4 regions of the Allobosea sp. 29B genome follow, and region 3 is predicted to be linked to each of the others. Evidence: riboswitches for the same ligand, from Rfam matches in the RefSeq annotation. Region 3 holds a riboswitch; each other region holds the start of a gene.

Region 1 (7,093 bases), 1.6 Mb from region 3:
CGAAGCAGCCTTCGCCCATTTGCGCCCGCCATGGCCCGATCCGGCCTTCGCCAGCGATCACCAGCAGCCAGGTCTCGGCCTGCGCGCGCAATTCCCAAAGCGATTCCGCAGCAAGGTCGAACCGCTCGAGGGTGAAGAACGGGGTCGCCAGGAGCAGTGTCCTGGCATCGCTCAGGCGTCGCGTCGGCACCTGTTTTGCGGCCGGTCCGGCATGGGCGGCGGCAACACCAAGCTCGATATGGAGCTCGCGCTGGCGACCGTGGTCGAACAGGCGGAAGGTCGTGTCGCTGCGTTGCTGGATCTCGGCAAGCACGAGGCCTGGACCGATCGCATGGATCGTCCCCGCCGGCACGAAGATGACATCGCCCGCCGCGGCGGCTTGCCAGGACATGCGCTCGGCGATCGAGCCGTCCTCGATCGCAGTTCGCAGTTGCTCCCGCGAGAGCGACGACTGCAAGCCGAGCGCCAGCGCGGCGCCAGGCTCGGCAGCAAGCACATACCAGGCTTCGGTCTTGCCGCGGGCAAGCCCCATTGCGTGGGCTGCGTCGTCATCCGGATGCACCTGGATCGACAGCGCTTCGCGCGTGAACAGCAGCTTGAGGAGCAAAGCGGGCTCAAGAGCCGAATCGTGGCGCTGCAACCAGATTTCGCCGATGGCGACGTCGTGATGATCGGTTCCGCTCCACGGCAGGAGATCGTGCGAGCCCCAAGGTTTAGGTACGGCCTGCAGGCGAGCCAATTCGAGGGCCATGGCGAACTCCAAGATCGCCGGGCTTCGACGGTTCGACGGGATTGTCGAAAGACGCTGCGGCGGGGCCGGCAAGGCATGGATACCGGCGAAGGCACCGGCCTTTGCGGGCCTTGTCTTTGCAAGAGCGACCGAGTTCCGGCCCGCGGCTTTCAGCACCTGCCGATCAAGGCAGCCGCTGGTCCTTTTCAAGGGCCGCGGCGAGATAAGCCGGCTCGATCGGAACCATCTGCTGTAAGGATTCGGGCAGTCCAATAGCCGGCAAATTGATGAAGCCGCCCACACGTCGCCAGGCAAGTCTGGACGTGCTCTCGATCGATACCTCGTCGTAGTCGACCCGGTATTCTCCGGCCGGCAGCGGCGCCTCGAAATCGGGCAGCAAAAATGGGCGTGAAAAGTGGACGGAGATCTGCGTGGTGCGATTGGTCACTGCGGCCTCCTTCCTAAGCAACATGATCTTGTCGGAGGTTTCCGACGAACGGGGAAAGGCGTGCCAGGCGACAGCCCGACCGCTCGCGGCCAGCAATTTCAATACCGACCGATCACGCTCGGATATGGGATAAATTTCACCTGATACAAGGCGAGAAAAATAATTCTCTCTCAGAAATTTTATGAAATACAGTTATAATCAAATATTTTTCCTATAAAATCTCCCCTCAAAACGTTGATCCCGTGCGATAATATCTCGATGTCTAAGGTTTTGGCCGTTTATTATTTTTTGTCTCTACCGATTCAGGTGGCGATTTCCCATATCAAAGGCTCGCTGCGCTTGCAGACAGGGACATGATGGGGTTGGCAGACTGTCATTCCGAGCGTGTGCGGTGTGCCCGCCCTCGCGCAGAAGGAATCGACTCATGGCTCGTTTGATCACGAAGACAGGACAGCGTGCCGAGATGGTCTGCGACATGTCGAATGGGAGATCGGGCAAGCTCATCTGCAACCCGGGCATATTGGCTCTCGCCGACCTTCAAGGCGATCTGATGCTCGAGACCGACGACGGTGGACGGTGCCATATCAGGATCACGTCGATCGGCGCGGACCATCTGACGTTTGCCGGACGGGTGATGGAACGCGTCTGAGGTCGGGTTTCGGCGATAGCTGGATTCTTACGCCAGGCGGATGATCGAGCCATGGGAGTGGTTCGGCGAACGGGGCGAGGCGTGCGCCCTCAGGCGAGCTTGGCAGGCATGCTGTCAGAAACCCGATTCCAGATGCATCGTTAATGCGAGGGCCTTGCCTATTCCCCAGAGCAGAATGTCGGAGCCCGCAATGACCAACGTCATGTCGCACTGGACCTTGTACAGGGTTTGGCTCTTGAGCCGATATCCGGTCTGGCTGGCCTATTGCGGGCTGATTGCAGCCATGGCGCTGGCTTTTGCCGTCGTATCGCATTGAACCGCGTTGACCGCCAAAGCGTAGCGGCCGAAATCGCGGCCTCCGCCTATGCTCCCGCACCCGTTGGCTCGGCGCTGACTTATGGCCTGATCAGCGTCTGCCTTTTCGGAGTGGCCGTGTGGGGCGTCGGGAAGTTCTATAGCATCGAACTTTTTCCGCATGCAGCGCCGCTTGCCGTCAGCGCCTTGCTGCCATTCGCATTCGGTCTGTGGCTGAGACGTAGGCGGAAACGCCGCCACCTGCGCGCTCGTTCGGTGGAGCGAGGGGAGCCGGCAGCGCCGATGTGAGGCTGTCATAGATACAAACATCGCCTTTCTCCCGCGCCAGGTACAGTTTCCCGGAGGTCGATCCATCTGCGTCGTACCAGACCGCCCGGACCTTCAAGAGGCTTGACCGGCCCGCTTCTGCCAGCCTTCGTGCTGCCGCAGCTATGCCGCCACTGCCATGCTGCGCATGCTGGGAACTAGGCGGCGGCGGCCGGACCGAGGTCGCCGCGGCTCACATTCGTTCCGTCGAAGCGAATGGGCCCGACATCGTCAACAACGGCATCGCCTTGTTGGGCACCGCTCACTGGATGTTCGATCGCGGTTCGATCGGCCTGTCCGACGACCTCGACATCTTGATCTCCCGGCAGGCCAATGATGCGGATGGGCTATGCAGCTTCATTAACAAGACGGGTCGAGCACTACCGCCACTGCGGGCCCACGACCGCCCGCATCCGCATTTCCTGCGGTGGCATCGGGACAATTACTTCAAACAGTGACCGTTAGCGGAAGCGAGCCAAGAGGCCCTATGCGGCTCCGGATCGTACTTGTAACCGCGAGGTAACCACGGGCTTTCGAGGCCTTTCGGCAAGGCTCTCAAAATGCTCAAGCTCAAAAAGCAAAAAGCGCCGGAAGATACGACGCTTACGTGCCTCCCAAGTCTTGTGATTGCTTGGATTGGGCGAATGGATTCGAACCATTGATCCCAAAATTGGCAAGAGATCGTTCATCGTACCTGGTTAGTACTGCTGTTTTCATCCAATTCACTTCGGTGATGCTCTGTTGCGTGCGGTGAAATTGCACCTGACGTAACCTGCGAGACCATGGTTGCATATTGTGAATGGATCGACACTGACGAACCTGCAACCCGCGTGTAATCCGGCACTCGATCGGGATCGCTATTTCCGAAATTGTTGTGCTTAGGTCTGCGTGCTTTTCTTTAGTTGGAAGTTAAAGCGCTCACGATGAGAAATATTGTTGAATTTCAGTGTACAAAGAAGTTTATTCTCTATGAGAAATCGTCGGATATATTTGGCCTATCTTATTTCAAGATACAGCGTGCTACCGCTCATGGCGGTCTTCCTGCCTATTTTCTTCTGAGCAGTCGAAAATATGTGAAACTGCGGGAGATTGTGGAGGTCATCGAGAAAAGTAGGGCGCTGGTAAACCGCAAGTAATCCAGCGGCGTGTGCTGCGCATCCGTAGTTGGCGGCGGCCTGTTGCCATCTCAGAAAATGCGGCAGCCCAGAAAGGCTGCCGCAATCTTTTCAGTATCGCGCCAAGCGAAGTGCCCGGGCTGCTTCGACCATGTTGATCAGCGCCGGCCTGACCTCTTCCCATTTACGGGTCTTCAGACCGCAGTCCGGATTGATCCAGAGCTGATCGTCGCTGAGGCGCTGGCGCGCAAGGTGAAGCAGCTCCTTCATCTCGGCGACCTCGGGTACGCGCGGCGAGTGGATGTCGTAGACGCCGGGGCCGATCTCGTTCGGGTACTGGTAGCTGCGGAAGGCCTCCAGCAGCTCCATCTTCGAGCGTGACGTCTCGATCGAGATGACGTCGGCGTCCATCGCCGCGATCGCGTCGATGATCTGGTTGAACTCCGAATAGCACATATGGGTGTGGACCTGCGTCTCGTCGGCGACACCGGAGGCGCAAATGCGGAAGCTCTCCACGGCCCAGTCGAGATAGTGCTTCCAGTCGCCATGGCGCAGCGGCAGGCCCTCGCGCAGCGCCGCCTCGTCGATCTGGATCATCGCCGCACCGGCCTTCTCCAGGTCGAGCACCTCGTCGCGGATCGCCAGCGCGATCTGCTTCGACGCGTCTCGCCGCGGGATGTCGTCGCGGACGAAGGACCAGTTCAGGATGGTGACGGGGCCGGTCAGCATCGCCTTCATCGGCTTCTTGGTCAGCGACTGCGCATAGCGCCACCATTCGACCGTCATCGGCTTCGGCCGCGAGACGTCGCCATAGAGGATCGGCGGGCGCACGCAGCGCGAGCCATAGCTCTGCACCCAGCCATGGCGGGTGAAGGCGAAGCCGGCGAGCTGCTCGCCGAAATACTGCACCATGTCGTTGCGCTCGAACTCGCCATGGACGAGCACATCGAGGCCGATCTCCTCCTGCCAGCGCACAGTCCGTGCCATCTCCTCGCGCAGGAACTGCTCGTATTCGGCATGGCCGAGCTGGCCCTTGTCATGGGCGGTGCGAGCCTTGCGGACCTCGGGCGTCTGCGGGAAGGAGCCGATCGTCGTGGTCGGGAAGGGCGGCAGATTGAAGCGGGCGCGCTGCAGCTTCGCGCGCTTGGCAAACGGGCTTTCCCGGCGCCCGAAGGCCTCGTTGATGGCTGCCATACGCTCGGCGACAGACTTGTCATTGACCTTCGGCGAGGCCTTGCGGGCCGCGGCCGCCGCAGACGACGAGGCGAGCTTATCCTTGACGCTGTCGCGCCCAAGACCGAGCGCCTGACCAAGCGTCGCGAGCTCCTCCATTTTCTGCACGGAGAATGCGAGCCAACTCTTCACGTCCGGGTCGAGATTGGTCTCGAGCTCGAGGTCGATCGGGCTGTGCAGCAGCGAGCAGGACGGCGCGACCTGGACATGGTCGGTGCCGCGCCTCGCGATCACCGGCTCGATCCGTGCCAGCACCTTCTCAAGGTCCGTGCGCCAGATATTGCGGCCGTCGACCACGCCGAGCGAGAGTACAAGACCGCGCGGAGCCTTGGCGAGAACCGGTTCCAGTTGCTCGGGAGCGCGGACGAGATCGAGATGCAGGCCCGCGATCGGCAGGGAGACGGCGGTGTCGAGATTGTCACCGAGCGCGCCGAAATAGGTTGTCAGCATCACCTTGAGCTTCGGCAGGGCGTGGGCGATCGTCGCATAGGTGCGCCGCAGCGCTTCGCGGGCGTTCTCATCGAGATCGAGCACCAGGCAGGGCTCGTCGATCTGCACCCAGTTGGCGCCATTGGCCGAGAGCCGGCGCAGGACGTCGACATAGACCGGCAGCAGTTCGCCGAGCAGCGAGAGTGGATCGAAGGCCGGATCCTTGGCCTTGCCGAGCTTGAGGAAGGTGACCGGGCCGAGCAGTACCGGCCGGGTCTCATAGCCGAGTGCCTTGGCCTCGCGATATTCCTCGACTGGCTTCAGCGAGGCGAGCTCGAAGCGCTGCCCGGCCGCGAACTCCGGCACCATGTAGTGATAATTGGTGTCGAACCACTTGGTCATCTCCTGAGCGGGAGCGCCGTGGGAGCGACCATGCCTGTGATGGGCGTGGCCGCAGGAAGCTTCCTCGTCGCCGCCCTGCGAGCCACGCGCCATGGCGAAGTAGGTTGCCAGCGATACGGCGCCACCCTTCCAGCCATAGATTGCAGGGATCGCCCCGACCATGACGCTGGTGTCAAGCACCTGGTCATAGAAGGAGAAGTCGTTCGACGGGATCACCGTGATCCCTTGCGCCTTCTGACGCGCCCAGTTGGCGGCACGTAAGGCCCGGGCAGCTTCGAGGAGCGACTTCTCGTCGGACTTTCCGGCCCAGAAGCTTTCGAGCGCGGTCTTGAGTTCACGGCGCGGGCCGATCCGCGGCGTGCCGAGAGTGGCAACGGAGACTGATTGAGACATAGGCTTAACCCCAACAAGTTGGGGGCAAAGGCCAGAGCGGACGCGGGACGATGACCGGCCGGAGATGGAATCCGGGCGGTGCCGCCAAGCGCACCACCGGGACACCCCGCCCGAGGACGTTCATGGTGTCGCGGCAGGTCTCCTGGCTCACGGGTCGTCGCTTGTGCCCGTCTTCCCAAGGCCGGAAGCCTCAGTGACATGGGTGGGCAGCAAGCTCGCCGCTTACAGTTGCGGGGGCAGCGCCGGCATCACACCGGCTTCCCTCTTAGCTCCGATGCAGCAAGCCACACCAGAGAACCTCGACGCCTGATGATGGCCCGTCCTTCACCGGCCGTCAATAGACGATATAAAGACATCTTTATGTCTCCATATTTAGAAGCTATCAGGGAGCGGGCGCCGAGCTGTCCCCGCTTTCCACATCTCGACTTGGAAGCATGCACGACCAGTTGACAGAGCATGGGCCAGTGACACTAAATCTAGTGGTCGATGGTCTCTCGATTCGCAAGATCGAGAGCTAAGAGGGAAGCCGGTGAGAGACCGGCGCTGCCCCCGCAACTGTCAGCGGTGAGTTCGCGTCCATGTAAGTCACTGAGGCCGCAAGGCCTTGGGAAGACGGACACGAGCGGCGATCCGTGAGCCAGGAGACCTGCCGCGACCCTAGTTTACGTCCACGGGCGGGGTGTCCCGGTGGTGCGCTTGGCAGGTCGCGGCTTTGGGTTGCCGCGCGCCTTCTCGACGCAACCGCTCGGCCTTTGCTCCCAACATCTTGGGGTTGATGCCGATGTCTCTTTCTCTTGAAATCGAGCGACCTGCTGCCGTTCCAAACGCGAGCCGGGCGTCCGTGTCGCCTTCGGCGACTTCGTCCGAGCCGGGCTACCAGCTCATTAGACGCAACGGCGCGGTGACGCCGTTCGATCCCTCCAAGATCGCGGTCGCGCTCACCAAGGCCTTCCTTGCCGTCGAGGGTTCCAGCGCCGCCGCCTCGCGCCGCATCCATGATGTCGTCGCCGAATTGACCGAGCAGGTCGTTGCCGGACTGACTCGCCGCGCCGCCACCGGCCGTACCTTCCATA
Region 2 (7,093 bases), 1.6 Mb from region 3:
AGCGGCGCGTGCTGGCCTGCATGGGCGGCCCCTGCAATGTCGCGGGAGCCGAGGTGATCTGGGGCCACCTCCGCAACGAGCAGGATCGCCTGTCCCTGCGGACCTCCGGCGATGGCTGCATGAGCGCCAAGACGAGCTGCCTCGGCCCATGCAATCTGGCGCCGGTCGTGCAGGTCTGGCCCGAAGGCACCAATTATGGCGGGGTCGATGAGGCCGCGGTCGACCGGATCATCGCAGAGCACATCCTCGGCGGCTGCCCGGTGGCGGATCTCGCCTATGAACCGACCGGCAAGAAGCAGTTCTTGCGAGCCCGCAAAGCCTGAAGCCGTCATGCAGGACAAGAGGCCGTGACCAGCTGCTTTCCTCCGCGACGCATCGTCTGCCTGACCGAGGAAACGGTCGAGACGCTCTATCTCCATGGCGAGCAGGAGCGGATCGTCGGCGTCTCCGGCTATACCATCCGCGCCGACGGCTCGATGCGATCGTCAGCGCCATCCACAGCCTGCGCGGCGATGCCGACGTAGCGGGTTGACGCCACAATCCCGCCATATAGGTTGACGCGCGTCGAGGTCTTCGGAGTGATCCGAAGCTAAGAGGGAATCCGGTGCGGCATCGATCGCCCAATCCGGAGCTGCCCCCGCAACTGTAAGCGGTGAGTTTTCGACCCTAACGTCACTGGCGCCAAGCGCTGGGAAGACGGTCGAAGGCGCTGATCCGCGAGCCAGGAGACCTGCCCCGACGGCGTATTGATGTCGCGCGGGCGGGGTGTCCGGCGGATCGCAGCATGTCCGGCCGCGATTGCTGCCGTATCTGCCGCGCTTCCGAGCAGCCCTGTTCCGCACAGCGAGGGGCTGACGACGATGACCATGCACCTGGGACTGCGCTGCCGCCATTGGCGCCAGGCGAAGCCGGCGACGCTTGTGGCCGACAAGATATATTGTAATGATATAACATATCATTCATAGGCATAGGCATGCCTGCTGCTCTTCCTCTCTCCACTCGGGCGAATGCCAGTTCGCTCGATCCTCTCGCGCTCTATGCCAGTGCGATCGATACCTCCGACTATGCGTCGCGCGTGGCGCCGCTGATCCGACAGCTGGCTCCGGGGATCGCCGATCTCGTCGATGTCGGCGCAGGCGGCGGCCAGCTCGGCGCGGCCATACGCGGCGAAGGCGCGGCCTGGACCGCGATCGAGCCGTCACCGGTGATGCAGGGGCGTCTCGCGCTCCGAGCCGAGCGGCCCCAGATCATCCCGCTCAGCTGGGATGATGAGCGCATTATCTGCGAGCCCGCCGACACGGTCCTCGCGGCGACGATGCCAGGTTATTTCCACGATCCACTCGCCTTCCTCGCGTGCTGCCGCCGCTGGGCGCGCCGGCAGATCGTCTGGGTCGTGCCGGCGCAGGCGACTCCGAAGGGGCTGATCCTCGCCGCCTGCCTGCCGCACGACTGGCATGGCGAGGACGAGACGCCGGGCATCGATCTGGTGCTGCCGCGGCTCGGCTCCGACCTGCCCGACCGGTCCGATGCGACGGACTGGACCTTCTCGCTGGTGCTGCCGGACCTTGCCGCCTTCGCGGCGTTCCAGGCCGACCGTCTGGGCTGGACGCCTGGCGATCCGCGCCGGCCTCAGCTCTTCGAACACCTCCACAAGCAAGCTGTGCCGACGCCGGCCGGCTTTCGCCTCTCCTGCCATCGCCGCTCGGCCATCCTCGTCTGGAACCTGTCATGACCCGCCCGACTTCCCGCAAGGCCTGCCTGCTTGCCGTGACCTGCCTGACGGCGAGTGCCCCTGCCCTCGCCCAGACCGAGATCAAGCTCGATGAGCTCGTCGTGACGGCGACGGGACGCCCCGAACCGCGCAGCAGCATTCCCGGCACTGTCCAGGTCATCGACGCCGCGCAGATCGAGCGCACCCATGCGCAGTCGCTCACCGACCTGCTGGCCGAGAATGCCGTGGGCTTCTTCAGCCAGTGGACGCCCGGGCAGACCTCGATCAACATCCGCGGCGGTGCCACCGACGGGCAAGGCAAGGACTTCCGCAGCCAGGTGCTGGTGCTGATGAACGGCCGGCGCGCCGGCACGGCAAACCTGTCCAAGCTGTCGACGGCCGATGTCGAGCGCATCGAGATCATCCGCGGCCCGTCCTCGGTCGTCTATGGCAGCCAGAACATCGGCGGCGTGATCAACATCATCCTGAAGACCGGCCGCACCGCGCCAGGCACGATGATCGAGGGAGCCGGCGGCTCCTGGGGGCTCCTGCAGGGCAAGGCCCAGACCGGCGGGCTCTATGACAGCATCGACTACTACGCCGGCATCTCCGGCGGCACCCGCGACGACTACCGGTCCGGCCGCGGCGGCTCGAAGATGGAGAACACCGGCTGGAAGCGTCTCGGCGTTGCCGGCGCGCTCGGCCTGCAGATTAATCCGGACCACCGCATCGAGACGACGCTGCGGACCGACGGCATCTACGATGTCGGTTTCCGCGGCTCCGGCGCCAACACGATCAGCCAGGAGGATCGCTACAACAACTCCTTCGACGTCACCTATCGGGGACAGCTCCCCGGCGGACAGTATCGCTGGATGCTGCAGGGCTATGCCGTGCAGGATGTCGACAATTTCCGCTGGGCCTCGCCGGTCATCCGTGGCGGCACCGGCTTGCCGGCGGCCGGCACGGCGGCCGATTACAACCGGCGTGAGCTGAATGTCATCGGCACGCGCTTCCAGCCGAGCATGACGCTCTGGGCTGGCAACGACCTGCTCGCCGGCTGGGATTGGGAGCGCAGCACCCTGCGCTTGACCCGTGACCGCATTGGCGTTCCCGGCAATCCGCTGACGCCGGTCTCGCCGCAGGACAACAACCAGTCCGAGACCGTCAACGCACTCTATGTCGAGGATTCGCAGAAGCTCTTCGACGACCGCGTCACATTGCGCGCCGGTGTGCGCCGGACTTTCGGCACGACCAGCTTCGAATACACGCCGAACCTCGCCGGCCAGCGCCCGCGCGAGGTCGACTATCAGGCGACGACCTATTCGACCGGCGTGACCTTCAAGGCGACTGACCGGCTGACCTTCCGCGTCGGCTACGCGACCGGGTTCCGGGCGCCGACCGCGACGGAGCTCGCAGCGGACTTCAACACGCTGGGCGGCGGGCGCATCTTCGGCAATCCGTCGCTGAAGCCGGAAACGAGCGAGCAGGTCGAGGCCGGAGCCGCCTATGCCGGAGAAGGCTGGCGGCTGGATCTGGCGATCTTCCAGAACGTCATTTCCGATCGCATCATCACGCGCGCCCGGCCGGGCGTGGCCAACACCTCCGATTATGCGAACAACTCCGGCGATGTCGTCGTGCGCGGCGTCGAACTGCAGACCGATGCCGATATCCTGAAGTTGGCGGGATATAGCGACACGCCCTGGCGCTGGTCCGTGTTCGGCAACGGCGCCTGGAACTTCGGCATGGAGGACAAGGGCGCCGCCGTCACCGCCAACAGCCGCAAGCCGGAGCGCATGTACCAGTACCAGGCGGCGATCGGCACGCGCCTCGGCCAGAGCGGCGTGCAGTATCCGTGGTCGGTGCAGGTCTCGGGCACGCTCTACGGGCCGATATGGTACAACACCGAGGAGAATCTCGTCGCCACCGCGGAGCCGAACCGCGACTGGATCCACCGCAAGAGCCCGTTCTGGGTCTGGAACGTGCGTGGCGAGGTCGAGATAGCCAAGGGCGTGAAGCTGTTCGCGCTGGTCAACAACCTCTTCAACAAGAACGAGCACCCGATCTTCATCGGCCTCGACAAGAGGCCCTACAAGCTCGACTCCCGCTTCGCCAATGGCGGCTACGGAACATCGATGCCGGGGCTTGAGGTCCAGGCCGGCCTGCAGGCCAGGTTCTGATCGTCTGATGACGCGCCTGCGCCGGCTCGGCCTGATCCTGGCACTGATTCCCGCGATCTGCTCTGCGGGGGCCGCCGAACCCGTTCGGCTGACCGACGCGCTCGGGCGGGTGGTGGAGATCACTCGCGCGCCGCAGCGGATCGTGCCGATCTTCGCCTCGAACACCGAGCTCGTCGCGGCGCTCGGCCTGTCTGACCGGGTCGTCGGCATCGAGGCCTATACGCGCTATCCGCCGGAGGTCCTCGACCGGCCTCAGGTCGGCGGACGGCTCGGCTTCTCGGTCGATGCCATCGTCGCGCAACGGCCGGAGCTGCTGATCGTCACGCCCTCGCGCCAGGCGATGCACCTGCTGATCGAGCCGATGCGCCGGCTTGGCATTCCCGTGATCGTGCTGCTCAGCCGCAGCGTCGCGGAGGTGATGGCCAATTTGCGCCTGGTCGGCCGGGCGACGGGAGAGCCAGATCAGGGCGATGCCGTCGCCAAGGCACTTGAGCAGCGCCTCGCGATCGTCGAAGCCGCCGCCCCTATGAAGCGACCCAGCGTAGTGATGATCACCGGGCGTCTTGGCAATGGGCTGGTGCTGGTGGCGCGCGCCGACAGCTATACCGGCGATGCCATGGTCAAGGCCGGCGGGCGCCATGCCCTGGAGCGGACCATCGTCGCGCAGGTCTCGCCCGAGGCGGTGATCGCTGCCGATCCCGACATCCTACTCTTCGCCGGCCGCAGGGACGAGCTCGACGCATTGGTCGCTCAGCCCGGTTGGCGTCTGCTGCGCGCCGTCCGCAGCGGCAGCGCCCATCTGGTCGCGCGCGCCGAATTCCTGATCCCCGGGCCGCGCACGGTCGACGGCATCGAGAAGCTGGCAGCGCTGCTGCGGCGGGCGGCCCAGCCATGAAGCGCCTCCCTCTTCTCATGCTTGCCGTCCTGCTGGCGCTCGCCTTCGGCGCCATGGCGGGCCATGACTGGGCGAGTCCTGCTCGGCTGGCCGCCGCCTTGTCGGGCGATACGTCGCTGCAAAGCCAGCTCCTGGTGGTCTGGCGGCTGCCGCGCGTCTTGGCGGCGGCGCTGGTTGGCGCGCTGCTGGGGCTGGGCGGTGCGATCTTCCAGGGCGTGTTCCGCAACCCGCTGGCCGAGCCTTATCTGCTCGGCTCCGCCGGAGGCGCTGCTATCGGCGCGACCATCGCGCTCCTCGTGCCGCTCGGCCTGCCGGCCGGGCCGGCCCTTGCCGGATTGTCCTTCCTCGGCGCCTGGGGCGCGACCTGGCTGGTCCTCGCCATCGCCGGTCTGCATGGACGGCCGGACACTGCGGGGCTGTTGCTTGCCGGCGTCGCGATCGCCGCGATGCTGGGGGGGCTACGGTCTTTCCTGATGCTGGCCCTCTCCGATGACACCGTGAATCTCCAGGTCGTGCTGAGCTGGACTCTGGGCGGCATCCAGACGCCGGATCAGTCCGGGCTGCTGTTGCTCACCGGCTTGGTCATTGTCGCACTCGCCTTGTCACTGAGGCTGGCGCGTGGGCTCGACCTGCTTGGCCTCGGCGAAGAGCAGGCCTTCGCCTTCGGGCTCGATCCCGCCCGCTTCGTCCGGATCGCGGTCCTGGTCGGCGCCGGCATCGTCGCCGCGGCCGTGGCTTATGGCGGCCTCGTCGCTTTCGTCGGTTTGATCGCGCCGCATCTGGCGCGCTGGTGGTCGGGGCCGCGCCATGCCGCCATGCTGCCGGCGAGCGCGTTGATTGGAGCCGCGCTCGTCTGCGCTTGCGACGCGATCGCGCGCGCCGTGCTGCCGCCGGCCGAAGTCCCGCTCGGGCTGATCACGGCGCTGTTCGGCGGGCCATTCTTCCTGCTGCTGCTGGCGCGGAGGCTCAGGGCATGACCGGGATCGAATGCCGTTCGATCTGCGCCGAGGCCGGTGGCAAGCGGCTGCTCGACGGTGTTTCGCTGAGCTTCAGCCTGGGCACCCTGACAGGCCTCGTCGGGCCCAACGGCGCTGGCAAGTCGACGCTGCTGCGCGTCCTCGCGGGCTATCGCCGGCCGGATGCCGGGCAGGTGCTCTGGCAGGGCCGCGACCTGGCAGAGTGGCCGGCAGCCGAACGCGGAGCGACGGCCGGCTATCTCCCGCAGCAGCTCGAGCCCGCCTGGAATTATTCGGTCGAGGAGATCATCGCGCTGGGAGCGAGCCGCGCTGCCGCCTCACGTCCGATTGCTGATCTCATCACCGAGCATGGCTTGAACGATCTCGCGAACCGCCGCTGGAGCGCGCTGTCGGGCGGCGAGAGAGCGCGAACAATGCTTGCCGCGACCGTCGCCTCGCGTCCGCGCATTATCCTCGCGGACGAACCCGGCGCCAGCCTGGACATCCGCCACAGGCTCGACCTGGCACATCGGCTGCAGTCGCTGGCCGAGACAGCAGTGGTCGTGGTGATCATGCACGACCTCGACCTCGCGGCCCGCTTCTGCGACCACATCGTGCTGCTTGATGCCGGGCGCGTGGCGGCCGATGCAGATGCGGAGGCGGTGGTTGCCGATCCCCAATTCGAACGGACTTTTCACATTCGGCTGCAGCGAGAGGCCCTCGATCGCGATCACGACTGGTTGATCGGGCTCAACGCGCAATCGTGAGGCGGACGTCGTTGGGGTTAGCAGAGTTTCGGGGGCGAACTACATAGAAAGATGCGAGGCATTTCACAGGGATATCAGCGCGGCTCCTTCACGCCTCGCCCCCGAATCGTCCATTCGGGGGCAGTATGCCGAAATATTCCGTTTTGGGGTATTCGAAATTGGGGTTGATGTGGATAGCCGGTTTCACCGCTTCAGGCGCCGGCTTTGGCTTCAACCCAACCCGAACTCTACAAGGCTCTGTTCCAGGCGCTTATCCAAGCGCGCAAGGATGCCGGTATCACGCAGGTCGAGCTGGCCGCGCGCATCGGGCGCCGGCAGACCTTCGTGTCGAAATACGAGACTGAGGAACGGCGGCTCGATGTGGCCGAGTACATCGCGATAGCGAGGGCGATGGGCGTCGAGCCTTACGGGATGATGCAAATGGTAAAGTAAGCCGATCCGCCTAGAGGTAAGCGAGGCCGAAATTGGCCATCTCCAGAAATCTAAAGGGTGCGTTTATGGACTGATTGGTCTGGATGCGCGCAACTAAGCGGCTGGCGGGAGCTGGCCTATGGTGGCTCGCTCGATCAGCCTGACACCGATATTCA
Region 3 (7,093 bases):
AGGGCTTCGCGCCAGGGGAGGGGAGCCGCGTTCGGGCCGAGACCGAAGAGCGTGGGAAGCGGGATAGGGGCAAGGTCGCGCCGGCCCTCATCCCCCTGCCGGGACCTTCTCCCCCGAGGGGAGAAGGAAGCTGCCAGGGTTGTCGCGCTTTTCGTTAGCTGACCCTTCTCCCCTCGGGGGAGAAGGTGGCCCGGCGAAGCCGGGTCGGATGAGGGCAGCGCAGCGAGATAGTCATCGATGCGCGCCAGCAACCGCCGCATGTTCTCGGCACCGCCACCTGCATGGAAATAGCCCAGCAGCTCCGCCGCGAACTCCGGCGGCACCGTGCCGTATCCGGCGAGCCGCTCATCCTCACGGTCATCGCCCGGCAAAACCGCCAGAGCGATGCCATTCTGCCGGCAGGCGGCGGCGATCTGCTCGACGCCGTAGCGGAGATAGTCGAGCCCGCCGAGGCAGCGCAGCAGGACGAAGCGTGAGCCGGCGAGCGTCTTCTCGATCAGCAGGTCGATCGAGAGCGGATGCTTGAAGCGCCGGAGTGGGACCAAACGCAGGTCAAGCCCGCTATCGGGCGCGGCAGCCGCCAGCGCCGACAGGTCACTGTCGCTGAAGGAGAGGACGACGAGGTCTCCCGGCGGCAGAGCAAGGTCGACGGCGTCTTCGCCGTCGTCGAGCCTCACCTCGCTGGTCGAGAGAAGATGCATCGCATCAGCCGGCGAGCGCTGCTTCCACAGCGGCGCGGTCGAAGCCCTTGAGACCGATCACCACGAGCCGGCCGTCGCGAGCCTCATCCGCCCCCCAGGCCCGGTCGTAATGGTGGCCGACGCGCCGGCCGACGCCCTGCACGACGAGCCGCATCGGCTTACCGGGGATGCCGGCAAAGCCCTTGAGGCGCAGCACGCCCTCGGCCTCGGCCGCCCTGGCGACGCGGGCGACGAGCTCTTCCGGTGAGCCGGCCTGCGGCAATGGCAGCGCAACGCTGTCGAAGTCGTCATGGTCATGATCCTCGCCCTCGCCATGATGCGAGGGACGGGCGGCGAGGTCGGTCTCGGCGGCGGCACCGAGCCCGATGATCAGGGCCGGCTCGACCTTGCCATGGGCGGTCTCGACCACCTTGATCGCCTTGGGCAGATGCTGGGCGATCTCGGCCTTGACCCGTTCGCGCCCGGCGGCATCGAGGATATCGCTCTTGTTGAGCAGGATCAGGTCGGCGCAGAGGATCTGATCCTCGAACACCTCCTCCAGCGGGTTGTCGTGGTCGACAGCCTGGTCCTGTGCGGCCTGCGCCTTCAGAGCCTCGGGATCGTCGGCGAACTGGCCTTCGGCCACCGCCGGCCCGTCGACCACGGCGATGACGCCGTCGACGGTGACGCGCGAACGGATCGCCGGCCAGTTAAAGGCCTTGACCAGCGGCTTCGGCAGAGCCAGGCCCGAGGTCTCGATCAGGATGTGCTGCGGCGGGGTTTCCCGGTTCAGCAGCTTTTCCAGCGCCGGCACGAAATCGTCGGCGACCGTGCAGCAGATGCAGCCATTCGGCAGTTCGACGATGTCGTCCTGCGTGCAGCCCTCGATCCCGCAGCCGGCGATGAAGGAGCCGTCGAAGCCGAGATCGCCGAATTCGTTGACGAGAACGGCGAGGCGCTTGCCGCCGGCATTCTCAAGCAGATGGCGGACGAGGGTGGTCTTACCGGCGCCGAGGAAGCCGGTGATGATCGTGCACGGCACCTTGCCGAGCACGGGGTTCTGCGGAGCGTTCATTGATCAGATCCTTGCTGGCGCGGCAGAGGGGGCACGCGCGCGACCACGCCCTTGCGGAACGAGGCGGGTCTTTCCTTCCAGGGAACGATGCCGTTGGCGCTGGCGGCGAATTTTTCCGCCCCGCTGACGATCTCGTCGAGATGAAGACCGGCGTCGAGATCGCCGATCAGATAGGTCCACTTGCCCTCGGCCGCGAGCGCGATCGTGCAGGGCCGCTTGCAGACGGAAAGGCATTCGACCGGGATGACGGCGATGCCGCTGCCGGCCATGCGTTCGGAAAGCGCCGCCGCGAGGCCAATGCCGGGCTGGTCATAGCCCTCCGGCAGGTCTTCGCGCTGGCGCCGGCAGACGGTGCAAACATGGATGGTGCAGCCCAGCTCCAGCCGGGCTTCCGTCGCGAGGGCGAGATCGCCTCCGAGCATCGAAACGCCTCCTTGGATTGGCGTGGCCGTCGCCGGCCGCGCGAGGCGTCAGGCGACCGCGGTCACGGCGCTGCGGCGCGCGAGCCAGGGCCAGAGCACGCCGACGGCGAAGCCGGTGACGAGCCAGAGCGCGGCCTGGATGGCGAGCGAAAGCGCGGCGAAATGCGCGGCGATCTCGGCCGGCACCTTGCTTTCCGGCGCGGCCGGATGCGGCGCACCGATCAGATGCGGCAGCAGCAAGGCGAGTACGGCGAGTGCCCGAGCCCAGGAAGCCTCGACGCGCAGGAAGACGAAGAGCGCGCCGGCGGTGACCACGGCCGTCAGCAGCCACCAGAGCTGTCGCTGCTGCAGCTCGGCCGCCGCGGAGCCCGGCAATTCCGGCGCCAGCCCCATGGCTGGAGCAAGGCCGAAGGCAAGGAAGCCGCAGACGGCCCAGGCGAGCGCCCGGCGCTGGTCGATCTGTTCGTTCGCGGCGATCATCCCGCCGAGCAACAATGCGGCGAAGCCGATCGCGGTGCCGATCGTCACCAGGCTGGTGAAGGCGGTGCGCTGCAAGCCGTCCTGCGGCTTCCATTCATGCTCGCCGGTGTGCTCGGCGCCGGCTTTCGGGTCGTTATGGGCGAGAACGATGCGGGCACCGTCAGAGAAGGCGGCTTGCATCGGTGCGCCCTGCGCGCGCAACGCCGCCTCATAAGTCTCGGCCTTGAGGATCAGCGGGGTGGTGGTGACGTGCTGGAGCGCCGAGATCAGCAGCCCAGCCAAAAGCCCGGCCAGGATGCTGACCGTGAGAACACGCGTGACCATGTGCTTCCCCTCAATGACAGGGAAAAGCGAGGCCGTGACGGGTGTCGTGCGCCGCGTTGTGGACAGTGGACGAGGCGGCGAAGCCGACGGTGTAGATCAGCACGAAGCCGAGGATCAGCGCGGCGGCGACGGCTTTCGCCCGTTCCGAAACGCTGGCCTGGCTGGTGACGGTAGCCGTATTCATCTGGTTCTCCTTGGCCACCCCACCGGCAGCCTGCTGGACGACATCGAAAGACGGCAGGTCTCCTGGCTCACGGCTTGGTGTCCTGCTCCGCCTTCCCGGGAAACCCAGTGGCCGATGGCGCAGGACGCGCCGCTTACAGTTGCGGGGGCAGCCGCGGTCCTTCACCGCGTTCCCTTTTCACCTCGTCGTCGAGGCACCGTCACGGATGATCATTAGCCACAGGCGCGGTGCTGTGCAATGCACGACGTATCCTTGGAAACGAATGCCAGATATGACCCTTCCTCCGCTCACCCTCGTCCTTGGCGGCGCCCGCTCCGGCAAGAGCCGTCACGCCGAGGCGCTGATCGAGGCGCTGCCGGCGCCTTGGACCTATATTGCGACTGCCCAGGCCTATGACGACGAGATGCGCGCCCGCATCGCCGAGCATCGCGCCAGGCGCTCGCGCGATTGGCAGACGGTCGATGCGCCGGTGGCTCTGCCCGAGGCGATTCGCAACGCCAGGCCCGGGCAACCGATCCTCGTCGACTGCCTGACGCTCTGGTTGACCAATCTGCTGCTCGCCGAGCGCGACATCGCGATCGCCACCGGTGAGCTCGTGGCAGCTTGCCGCGAGGCGAGCGCGCCGGTGGTGCTGGTCTCGAACGAGGTCGGCCTCGGCATCGTGCCGGACAATGCGCTCGCCCGCCGCTTCCGCGACGAGGCCGGCCGCCTGCATCAGCGGCTTGCGGCGCAGGCCGGGCGCGTGGTCTTCATGGTCGCCGGATTGCCGATGCAGGTGAAGTCGTAGAGCGAAGTGACGAGATGACGAACGAGGTCGAGGACGCTGCCCGCCATAAGGCGAAGATGGAAAAGCGCAAGGCGGTGCAGGACGCCGAGGTCGCTGGCAAGACGCTGGAGAAGGGCCTGCTGATCGTCAATACCGGCCCGGGCAAGGGCAAGTCGACTGCCGCTTTCGGCCTGATCCTGCGCGCGCTCGGCCATGGCTGGCGCATCGGCGTCGTCCAGTTCATCAAGGGCGCCTGGTCGACCGGCGAGCGCAAGGCGCTGGAGGCTTTCGGCGACCAGGTCTCCTGGCATTCGATGGGCGAGGGCTTCACCTGGGAGACGCAGGACAAGGCCCGCGACATCGCTGCCGCGACGCGCGCCTTCGAGAAAGCCAGGGAGTTGATGGCCGACGAAGGCATCCGGCTGCTGGTGCTCGACGAGCTCAATATCGCCCTGCGCTACGACTACCTGCCGCTCCCCGAGGTCGTGGCGGTGCTGCAGGCGCGCCGCCCTGATCTCCACGTCGTCGTCACCGGCCGCAATGCCAAGCCGGAGCTGATCGAAGCGGCTGACCTCGTGACGGAAATGACGCTGGTGAAGCACCACTTCGCCGCCGGGGTAAAGGCACAGGAGGGGATCGAGTTCTAGAGGGCTAGCGCGAACAGAATTCCAATTCCCGCCAACCCCCAGAGCAGCAGGCAGGCGCGGCGATAGAGGGCAAGAGCCCGCCGGATATCCGCAGCCGTTGCCTCCGCCCTTCCATCGCCCATCCAGCCATCCTCGACCCTGACCGCGCCATAGACGCGCGGGCCGGCCAGGCGGAGCCCGAGCGCACCTGCCATTGCAGCCTCCGGCCAGCCGGCATTGGGCGAGCGGTGGCGGCGGGCATCGCGGCGCACGGCGCGCCAGGCGGCGCCGGCATCGGCCTGCCGGTCGAGCGCCGCGGCGACGGTCAGCAGCAGCGCGGTCAGCCGCGAAGCCGGCAGGTTGACGAGATCGTCGAGCCGGGCCGCCGCCCAGCCGAAGGCGAGATGGCGTGGCGATTTGTGGCCGATCATCGAATCGGCGGTGTTGATCGCCTTGTAGAGCACCCCGCCCGGCAGGCCGCCCACACCGAGCCAGAAGGCTGGCGCGACGATGCCATCGGAAAAATTCTCGGAGAGACTCTCGATCGCGGCGCGTGCGACACCGGCTTCATCGAGGCTCTCCGGATCGCGACCGACGATCATCGAGACAGCCTTGCGTCCCCCGATGAGCCCGCCCTGCTCCAACCCCTCGGCGACGCGGGCGACATGCTCATGCAGGCTGCGCTGTGCCAGCAGGCTCGAGGCCAGCAGCGCTAGCGGCAGCAGAGCGAGCGGCCCGGCAAGACGGCAGAGTGCGGCAAGGACAAATGAGACGACGAGCGCCACCCCAAGCAGGATCACGAGCGCAACGACGCCGGCCACTCGCCGCATCGCGAAACTCATGGTCTCGCGATTGAGGTGGCGATCCAGCCAGCCGATCAGCGCGCCGATCCAGGTGACGGGATGGCCGATCCATGCGAACAGGCGCGCCGGATAGCCGATCGCCGCCTCGATCAGGAGGGCGGCGAGGAGGAGCGGCAGGCTTGTGGAGAGCGACATGGCGGCCGGGGAGATGAAGGAGACGATCTGGCATGGCGGCGACCTCGCCACGGTTAAGGCGCTGTTTCCACAGGTGCCAGAACCCTGGATCGATCTCTCGACCGGTATCAACCCGATCCCCTATCCGCTTCCGGAGCTGCCGTTAAGCCTGTGGCACCGCCTGCCAGGCAAGGCGGACGAGGCGAGGCTGCTCGCCGCAGCCCGCAAGGCCTACCGCATTCGTCCGCAAAGCGGCCTCGTCGCCGCCCCCGGCACGCAGATCCTGATCGAATTGCTGCCGCGCCTGGTCCCGGCCGCGACTGTCGCCGTGCTCGGCCCGACCTATGGCGAGCATGCGTCGGCCTGGCGCAAGGCGGGAGCGACGGTGCGCGAGATCGCCGATCTCGCCGAAGCCGGCGATGCCAATGTCGTCGTGCTGGTCAATCCGAACAATCCGGACGGGCGCGTCGTCGCCCAGGAGAGGCTGGTCGCGCTGGCCGGATTGCTCGGCGCGCGAGGCGGCCTGCTGGTGGTCGACGAGGCCTTTGCCGACTTTGCACCCGCGATGAGCCTGTTGCCGATCCTGCCGGAGGGGGCTCTCGTTCTGCGCTCCTTCGGCAAGGCCTACGGGCTTGCCGGTCTGAGACTCGGCTTCGCCGCTGGCGAAGTGCGCTTCACCGACGCCCTTCAGGCGATGCTCGGCCCCTGGGCGGTGGCCGGGCCGGCGCTGCATGTCGGAGCCGTCGCGCTTGGCGATGCGGAGTGGCTGTCCGCCGCGGGCGAAGCGCGAGATGCCGACAGCAGGCGGCTCGATGCGCTGCTTGCGCCGCTAGGCCGGGTCGTCGGCGGTACCGTGCTCTATCGCCTGCTCGAGACGCTGCAGGCGCCGGCCCTGTTCGACCGCCTCGGCCGCGCCGGCATCTATGTCCGCCGCTTCCAGCACAATCCCTCGCGCCTGCGCTTCGGCCTGCCGGGGGATGAAGCGGGCTGGTCGCGTCTGGCGCAGGCGCTCACGCCGGCTTGAGCCTCGCTGTGCGGTCATCGCAGCCGGCGCATGCGGGTGAGAGTGGGACGAAGCTGCGCCTCGACGCTATCGTCAGGTGATTCCAGCGATCCGGAGATAATACGCAATGCAGCCTTGGCCGAAGCAGTCCGCCCTCACCATCGGCTTCGCCCATCCGGCCTATCAGATGCGCGACGAATATCTCGCCCGCAATGGCCAGGCGACGAGCTTCGAGGTCCGCAGCCTCGACGATCTCAGGGCGCGCGCGCCGGAAGCCGATGTGCTGGTCGTCTCCGGTCTCTGGCGCAACGACATGCTGGAGGGCCTCGGCAAGCTGCGCTTCATCCAGTCGATCAGTGCCGGCACCGACCAGTTCGACAAGCCGAAGCTGGCGGCAGCCGGTGTCCGCCTCGCCAGCGCCCAGGGCGGCAATGAGCGAGCCGTCGCCGAGCACGCGATCTCGCTGATCCTGGCGCTGGCGCGCCAGCTTCATCTTGCCCGCGACAACCAGGCGAAGCAGTTCTGGCGGCCGATGATCGGCGATCGCTCTCGCCGC
Region 4 (7,093 bases), 670 kb from region 3:
ACTGGGCATCGTCATGTGGCGGTCGGGAGATACTGCTGAAGGCATGCAAGGTAAAGTTGAACGCCACGATACCGGTGAAATTCGACAGCAACGGTTCGCAGAAACACGCCGTTGGCGAGATAAGAACATCAGGGGGATTCTATGAAAGCTGCATCGGCTTTGGTGGCGCTGTGCATCACTATTGGTTTCTGGCCCGCCTCGGGGCAGGCGCAGACCCTCGAGCGGATCAAGGCCCGCGGCAAGATCATCTGCGGGGCGAGCCAGGGCGTGCCCGGCTTCTCGCTGCCCGATGCCAACGGCGTCTGGAAGGGCTTCGATACCGACATGTGCCGCGCCCTCGCAGCCGCGATCCTGAACGATCCGATGAAGGCGGAGTTCATGTCGCTCTCCGCCAAGGATCGCTTCGCGCCGCTGCAATCCGGCGAGGTCGACGTGCTGACGCGCACCACGACCTGGACGATCGCGCGCGACAGCCTGTTTGGGCTGAACTTCACCGCGGTGAACTACTATGACGGCCAGGGTTTCATGGTGCCCAAGAAGCTCGGCATCGAGAAGCCAGAGCAATTGGCCGGAGGCTCCGTCTGCGCGACGCAGGGAACCAGCAACGAGATGAACCTCGCCGACTTCTTCCGGTCGAAGGAGCTGAAATTCGAGCCGGTCGTCTTCGCGACCAATGACGAGGTCGTCGGCGCCTATGAGGCCGGTCGCTGCGATGCCATCAGCCTCGACGTCTCCTCGCTCGCCGCCATCCGCCTGAAGTTTCGCACCCCGGACGAGCATGTGATCCTGCCCCAGCTGATCTCGAAGGAGCCGTTGGGAAGCTTCGTCCGGGCCGGCGACGACCAGTGGTTCCGTATCGTCCGCTGGACGCAATTCGCTCTGCTGAACGCCGAGGAGCTCGGCGTCACCAAGGCGAATGTCGACAAGATGGTCGATTCCAAGGTGCCCGATATCCGCCGGCTGCTTGGCAGCGAGGGCAATGCCGGCGAAGGGATCGGGCTGAGCAAGGACTGGGTCGTGCGGATCATCAGGGCCGTCGGGAATTACGGCGAATCGTTCGAGCGCAATCTCGGCAGCGAGAGCCCGCTGAAGCTGGCGCGCGGCGCCAATAATCTCTGGACGAAGGGCGGGCTGCAATACGCGCCTCCCATTCGGTGATATCAACCGCGGGGAGGGCCGGAGTACGCGCCGGCCCCGACCCGGTCCCACAACCGCCTTCGTCGATCCGCGAGATGACTCCAGCTTCGAGACAGGACAATGGGATCGCGGTCGTTGCCGGGGTCGCCGCCGGACCGATCGTCGCTCTTGGCGAGCCCTTGAGCTTCTGGGGCGGCGTTGATCCCGCCACGAGCACGGTGATCGACGTGCACCATCCCGCCCATGGCGCCTCGCTTGCCGGCGCAGTGGTGTTGATGCCGACCAGCCGGGGCTCCTGTTCGGGCTCCGGCGTGCTGCTGGAGCTGGCTCTCTCCGGCAAGAGTCCCGCCGCGCTGATCTTTGCCGGCGCCGAGGACACGCTGACGCTCGGCGCAATCGTCGCTTCCGAGATGTTCGGGCGCCGCATCCCGGTCATCCGCCTCGCCGAAGAGGCTTTCGCCATCCTCTCCTCGGCGCGGCATGCGGTGATCGCGCCGGATGGCGTTTCGGCCGATGGCGGGCGGGTGCGCATCCCTCTCGCTGCGGCGGCGGATGCGGGGCTGCTGTTGTCTCCCGCTGATCGCTGCATGCTCGACGGCAAGGACGGGATCGCTGCCCAGCAGGCCATGCGCATCCTCGTCGCCATGGCGAGCCAGCAAGGAGCGACTGGGCTCCTCGATGTGACGCGCGCCCATGTCGATGGCTGCATCTATGCGGGCCCGGCCAATCTGGTCTTCGCCGAGAAGATGGAGGAACTGGGCGCGCGCGTCCGCATCCCGACGACGATGAACGCGATCTCGGTCGACCATGCGAACTGGCGCCGCCAGGGCGTCGCGCCCGAATTCGGCGAGCCGGCGTCGCGCCTTGCCGAGACTTATGTCCGCATGGGCTGCCAGGCGAGCTTCACCTGCGCGCCTTATGCACTGCCTGAGCCGCCGGGCTTCGGCGAGCCGATCGGCTGGTCCGAATCGAATGCGGTGATCTTCGCCAACTCCGTGCTCGGCGCCCGCACCGCCAAGCACCCGGACTTCCTCGATTTCTGCATCGCCGTCACCGGCCGCGCCCCGCTCGCTGGCGCTTTTCTCGACGAGGGACGCCGGGCGCGCCGGACGGTCCGGGTCGAATTGCCGGAGGATGCGGACAGCGCAGCCTGGCCCCTGATCGGCTACCTTGCTGGCCTGGCCTCGCCCGACCTGATCCCGTTGATCAAGGGCCTGGCGAAGACGCAACCGACACGGGACGATCTAAAGGCGCTCTGCGCCGCCTTCGGCACGACCTCGGCGGCGGCAATGCTCCATATCGAGGGGATCACGCCGGAAGCGGACAGCCTCGGCGGCGCCCCCGAGGACGAAGTCGTCATCACGCGCGAGCATCTTGCCGCGGGCTGGCGCAAGCTGAACGAGGGGCCCGCGGACGTCGATCTCGTCGCCATTGGCAGCCCGCATGCCTCGCTGGACGAATGCCGGGCCGTCGCGGAGCGCCTCGATGGCCGCTCTGTCGCGGCTGCGCTCGCCGTCATCATCACGGCCGGGCGGGAGGTCGTCGCCGCGGCTGAAGTCGATGGCACGATGGCCAGGCTTGCGCAGAGCGGCGTCGCGGTCATTCCCGATCTCTGCTGGTGCTCGATCACCCGCCCGGTCTTCCCGGAGCAGGCGAAGGTGGTGCTGACCAACTCCGGCAAATACGCCCATTACGGGCCGGGGCTCTCCGGCTGCGCCGTCAGGCTGGGGACGCTCGACGACTGCATCGAGGCTGCGCTGACGGGTATCGCTCCCGCGCGGCTGCCCGCCTGGCTCGCCTGAGCCATCGGTTGGCAGGCTTGACCCTGCGGCACGGCCTTATAGGGTGACCGCGATCGAGGTTCTCCGGGTTGCTCCCGGAGCTAAGAGGGAATTCGGTGAGGCGTATTCCGCCAAAGCCGAGGCTGCCCCCGCAACTGTAAGCGGCGAGCTCTCCGTCCATCGTCCACTGGCGCTGATCGCGCCGGGAAGGCCGGGCGGAACCGGCATCGACCCGCGAGCCAGGAGACCTGCCCCGGTCGTCGAAGACGTCTTTCGGACGGGGTGTTCCGGAGCTGTGTGTCGATGGCGGCGATGCCCTCCATCCATCCACGCCCCCGCGCAGTTCCCCGCCTGCCATCTCGGGGAGCGATGAGACCCATGTTCACGAACACCGTCCGCGCCGTCGCGCAGAGCTTGACGGCTGCGCGCCGACCCTTCTATCAGAAATGCAACATTGTTACATTAAAGGCTTGTCCCGTGCCGGCTACCCGCCATCTCGCCCGCCTGCTGCAAGGACCGGTTGCAGCGCTCCTCGGCACTCTGTTCGCGGGTGCCGCCTTGGCGGCGCCGACGCAATATCCGCTGACCCTCGAGAATTGCCGGGAGAGCGTGACTTTCAATGCACCGCCCAAGCGCGTCGTCGCGATCGGCCAGACCCAGACCGAGATCCTCTATGCGCTTGGCCTCGGCGACCGTGTCGTCGGCACCGCGGTCTGGTTCTCGCCGGTCGCCAAGCCCTATGAGGCGGTGAATGCCAAGGTGAAGCGTCTCGCCGACAACGATCCGAGCTTCGAGGCGGTGCTCGCCCAGGAGCCCGATCTCGTCACCGCGATGTTTGAATGGCATGTCGGGCCCAACGGCATCGTCGGCAAGCGCGATCAGTTCGCCAAGGTCAAGGTCCCGACCTATGTCTCGCCGACCGATTGCGTCGGCAAGGACAATTCCGGCGCCGGCGACGGCGTACGCACCCAGATGTTCACGATGGAGCTGGTCTATCGCAACATCCGCGAGTTCGGGCAGATTTTCGACGTCTCCGACCAGGCCGATGCGCTCATTGCCGAGCTCAAGGCTCGTGAAGACAAGGCGGTCCAGGCCGTGGCGAACGTCAAGGCCAAGGACGTGCCGGTCGTAGTCTGGTTCTCCAGCCGGGATATCAAGGGCGACGGCTTCATGGCCGGCAAGAACGGCGTGCCCGCCTACATCCTGTCGAAGCTCGGCGCCCGCAACATCATCGCCACCAATGAGGAATGGCCGCTGGTCGGCTGGGAGAGCATCGCCGGCGCCAACCCTGCTGTGATCGTCACGGTGAAGATGGATCGCCGCCGCTTCCCGGCCGATGACATCGAGAAGAAGCTCGATTTCCTCAAGACCGATCCCGTCGCCAGCAAGCTCGATGCGGTGAAGAACCAGCGCGTCGTCATCCTCGACGTCGGCGCGACCCGCGCCGGGCTCGACACGGTCGACGGCATCGAGACGCTCGCCAAGGCGATCGCCGGCTTCGGCCTCGCTCCTTGAGCCACGCTGCCCACGGCCCGAACTGGCCGGCGCGGATCGCCATCGCGTTGGCCTCACTCGTCGCGCTCACCGTCTCGGTGGCGCTGGCGGTGACGATCGGCGAGATGCGCATTCCGTTCGACACAGCGCTGCGGGCGCTCGGCAACGGGCTGTTCAGCCTCGACTTTCCGGTCAGTGCGATCCAGCAGGGCGTGATCTTCGATTACCGGCTGAGCCGGGCGCTGATGGCTGGCCTGTGCGGCGGCGCGCTGGCGCTCTCGGGCGCGATCCTGCAGGCGCTGCTACGCAACCCGCTGGCGGAGCCCTATGTCCTCGGCATTTCCGCCGGCGCCTCGACCGGCGCCGTCGCGGTGCTGATCCTCGGCGTCGGCATTGGCGGCACGGCGCTGAGCGTCTCGGCCGGGGCCTTCATCGGTTCCTGCGCCGCGCTCGCCGTGGTCGCGCTGCTGGCGACGGGGGCGGGCGGGGCGAGCGATCGCGTCATCCTTGCCGGCGTCGCGACCTCGCAGCTCTTCAATGCCGCGACTGCGACGATCGTCACGACAATGGCCAGCGCCGAGCAGGCGCGCGGTGTGATGTTCTGGCTCTTGGGGAATTTCGGCGGCGTGCGCTGGCCGGATCTCTGGATCGCCGCGCCGGTCGCCTTCATCGGCTTCGGCATCTGCATGCTGCACGCCAAGGTGCTCGATGCCTTCGCCTTCGGCGTCGATGCCGCCGCCTCGCTCGGCGTCGCCGTCACAAGGGTGAAGGTCGTGCTCTTCGCCACCACCGCTGTGATGACCGCGGTGATGGTCTCGATCGTCGGCACGGTCGGCTTCGTCGGTTTGATCATTCCCCATGCCGCCCGCTTCCTCGTCGGCTCCGGCCACGCGCGATTGCTGCCGGCCTGCCTCGTCGTCGGCGCGATCTTCATGATCCTCGCCGACATCCTCTCGCGCGTGCTGATTCCGCAGCAAATCCTGCCGATCGGGGTAGTGACAGCGCTGTTCGGCGCGCCGGTCTTTGCCCTCATCCTCTATCGTGCGAGGCGGCCGGCATGACGCTCGCGATGCGTGAGGTGCGCTGGGGCGCTGCCGGCCGGATGATCGTCGACGGGGTGACGCTGCAGGCGGCGCCTGGCCGGGTGCTCGGGCTGATCGGCCCGAACGGCTCGGGCAAGTCGAGCCTGTTGCGGTTGCTCTGCCGCTTGCGCAATGTCGCGAGCGGCGTCGTCACGCTCGACGAGCGCGATATCGCTGCCGTGCCACGGCGCGAGCTCGCCCGCCGTCTCGCCTTCGTCGAGCAGCAGGCGACCACCGAGATCCAGCTTTCCGTCTGCGATGTCGTCCGGCTCGGCCGCACGCCGCATCGCGCCGCGCTGGCATCCTGGAACGGCGCCGACGAGGTGGCAGTGAACGAGGCGCTGGCGCGGGTCGGGCTCACCGAACGGCACGACCAGTTCTGGCATACGCTGTCGGGCGGCGAGCGCCAGCGGGTCCATATCGCTCGCGCGCTGGCACAGGAGCCGAGCGAGCTGATCCTGGACGAGCCGACCAACCATCTCGACATCCAGCACCAGCTCTCGATCCTCGGCTTGGTCCGACGCCTCGGCATCACCTGCATCATGGCGCTGCACGATCTCAACCTCGCGGCGATGTTCTGCGACGAGATCGCGTTGCTGCACGAAGGGCGCTTGCAAGCCGCAGGGACGCCGGACGAGGTCCTGACCGCAGAGACGATCCAGCGCATTTTCGGCGTTGCGGTCTCGATCCGTCAGGGCGCGTCGGGACGCCGGCACATCGAGTATCTGATCGAACCGGAACGGAGGCAGTCATGAAGCCGGCCGAGGCGCAGACCCAGGTTTCCGACTACTGGACCCGGCGCGCGCCGGCCTTCGACGGTGTCGCCTCGCATGTCGCGCAGGCTTCGCTCTGGCGTGATGTTCTCGCTGCCGCCTTCGAAGCGGAGGAGGCGAGGGACGTCGTCGACGTCGGCACCGGGACCGGCGCCTGCGCGCTGATCGCTGCATCGCTGGGGCATCGCGTGCGGGCCTGCGACGGCTCCGCGGGCATGCTCGCCGTGGCCCGGCAGGCGGCCGAGACCTCCGGGCTCGACGTCACCTTCGAACAGGCGCTGATCGAGGAGGCTTCGTTCGCCCCGGGCTCGGCCGACATCGTGACCCTGCGCAATGTGCTCTGGACCTTGCCCGATCCGATGGCGGCGCTGCGCAAGGCTAACCTCGTCCTGCGCCCGGGCGGGCTCGTGCTCGTCTCGGACGGGCTCTGGTCGATCGCCCCGCAATACCGCTCGACCTATCCCGAGACGCTCGCCAACAGCCTGCCGCGTCATGACGGGCTGACGGAGGACGATGCCCGGGCGATGCTGAGCGAGGCCGGCTTCGGCCCGGCGCGGAGCTGGCAGCATCTGTTTCCGGCCTCGCCCTATCCCGGCGACGTGCCGATGTTCGTGCTGACGGCGAATAAGGGCTGACGCTCGCCGTGAGCGGCCTCGAGCACCAGGCTAGCGCTCGGCCTGGCGGCCATAGGCATGCGGGCTCTCACCCATTTCGGCCTTGAACGCGAAGATGAAGGCCGAGGCTGAGCTGTAGCCCAGTTCCATCGCGGTCTGCGTGACCGACATCCCGCCGCTGAGCAGCTCGATCGCCCGGAACAGACGCAGGC

Evidence for each region. A riboswitch is a leader RNA that binds a small molecule or an ion and turns the genes downstream of it on or off. The one in region 3 is predicted to bind cobalamin.
Region 1: it holds a riboswitch for cobalamin, as region 3 does, so the genes downstream of both, metE (5-methyltetrahydropteroyltriglutamate--homocysteine S-methyltransferase) here and GV161_RS12695 (CbtB domain-containing protein) in region 3, are expected to answer to the same signal.
Region 2: it holds a riboswitch for cobalamin, as region 3 does, so the genes downstream of both, GV161_RS04645 (class I SAM-dependent methyltransferase) here and GV161_RS12695 (CbtB domain-containing protein) in region 3, are expected to answer to the same signal.
Region 4: it holds a riboswitch for cobalamin, as region 3 does, so the genes downstream of both, GV161_RS15860 (ABC transporter substrate-binding protein) here and GV161_RS12695 (CbtB domain-containing protein) in region 3, are expected to answer to the same signal.

Annotation. Positions count from the first base shown of each region.
Region 1 is NZ_LR733817.1:971,680-978,772, reverse strand. It holds gene GV161_RS04685 (hypothetical protein) at 915-1,178, opposite strand; gene GV161_RS04680 (hypothetical protein) at 1,603-1,827, shown strand; gene GV161_RS31310 (hypothetical protein) at 2,018-2,143, shown strand; partial or broken gene GV161_RS04675 (HNH endonuclease) at 2,613-2,906, shown strand; gene metE (5-methyltetrahydropteroyltriglutamate--homocysteine S-methyltransferase) at 3,675-6,020, opposite strand; cobalamin riboswitch at 6,135-6,337, opposite strand; cobalamin riboswitch at 6,491-6,689, shown strand; gene GV161_RS04665 (ribonucleoside-diphosphate reductase subunit alpha) at 6,802-7,093, shown strand, end outside.
Region 2 is NZ_LR733817.1:960,220-967,312, reverse strand. It holds gene GV161_RS04655 ((2Fe-2S) ferredoxin domain-containing protein) at 1-323, shown strand, start outside; partial or broken gene GV161_RS04650 (cobalamin-binding protein) at 348-464, shown strand; cobalamin riboswitch at 551-753, shown strand; gene GV161_RS04645 (class I SAM-dependent methyltransferase) at 974-1,732, shown strand; gene GV161_RS04640 (TonB-dependent receptor) at 1,729-3,888, shown strand; gene GV161_RS04635 (ABC transporter substrate-binding protein) at 3,896-4,783, shown strand; gene GV161_RS04630 (iron ABC transporter permease) at 4,780-5,760, shown strand; gene GV161_RS04625 (ABC transporter ATP-binding protein) at 5,757-6,506, shown strand; gene GV161_RS04620 (helix-turn-helix transcriptional regulator) at 6,711-6,938, shown strand; gene GV161_RS04615 (LacI family DNA-binding transcriptional regulator) at 7,032-7,093, opposite strand, start outside.
Region 3 is NZ_LR733817.1:2,585,506-2,592,598, forward strand. It holds gene cobN (cobaltochelatase subunit CobN) at 1-701, opposite strand, end outside; gene cobW (cobalamin biosynthesis protein CobW) at 706-1,755, opposite strand; gene GV161_RS12685 (DUF1636 domain-containing protein) at 1,752-2,177, opposite strand; gene GV161_RS12690 (CbtA family protein) at 2,226-2,981, opposite strand; gene GV161_RS12695 (CbtB domain-containing protein) at 2,992-3,165, opposite strand; cobalamin riboswitch at 3,200-3,381, opposite strand; gene cobU (bifunctional adenosylcobinamide kinase/adenosylcobinamide-phosphate guanylyltransferase) at 3,428-3,952, shown strand; gene cobO (cob(I)yrinic acid a,c-diamide adenosyltransferase) at 3,967-4,578, shown strand; gene cbiB (adenosylcobinamide-phosphate synthase CbiB) at 4,575-5,555, opposite strand; gene cobD (threonine-phosphate decarboxylase CobD) at 5,554-6,558, shown strand; gene GV161_RS12720 (D-2-hydroxyacid dehydrogenase) at 6,665-7,093, shown strand, end outside.
Region 4 is NZ_LR733817.1:3,256,420-3,263,512, forward strand. It holds gene GV161_RS15850 (amino acid ABC transporter substrate-binding protein) at 142-1,158, shown strand; gene GV161_RS15855 (aconitase family protein) at 1,233-2,939, shown strand; cobalamin riboswitch at 2,979-3,189, shown strand; gene GV161_RS15860 (ABC transporter substrate-binding protein) at 3,396-4,433, shown strand; gene GV161_RS15865 (iron ABC transporter permease) at 4,430-5,473, shown strand; gene GV161_RS15870 (ABC transporter ATP-binding protein) at 5,470-6,249, shown strand; gene GV161_RS15875 (class I SAM-dependent methyltransferase) at 6,246-6,902, shown strand; gene GV161_RS15880 (helix-turn-helix transcriptional regulator) at 6,933-7,093, opposite strand, start outside.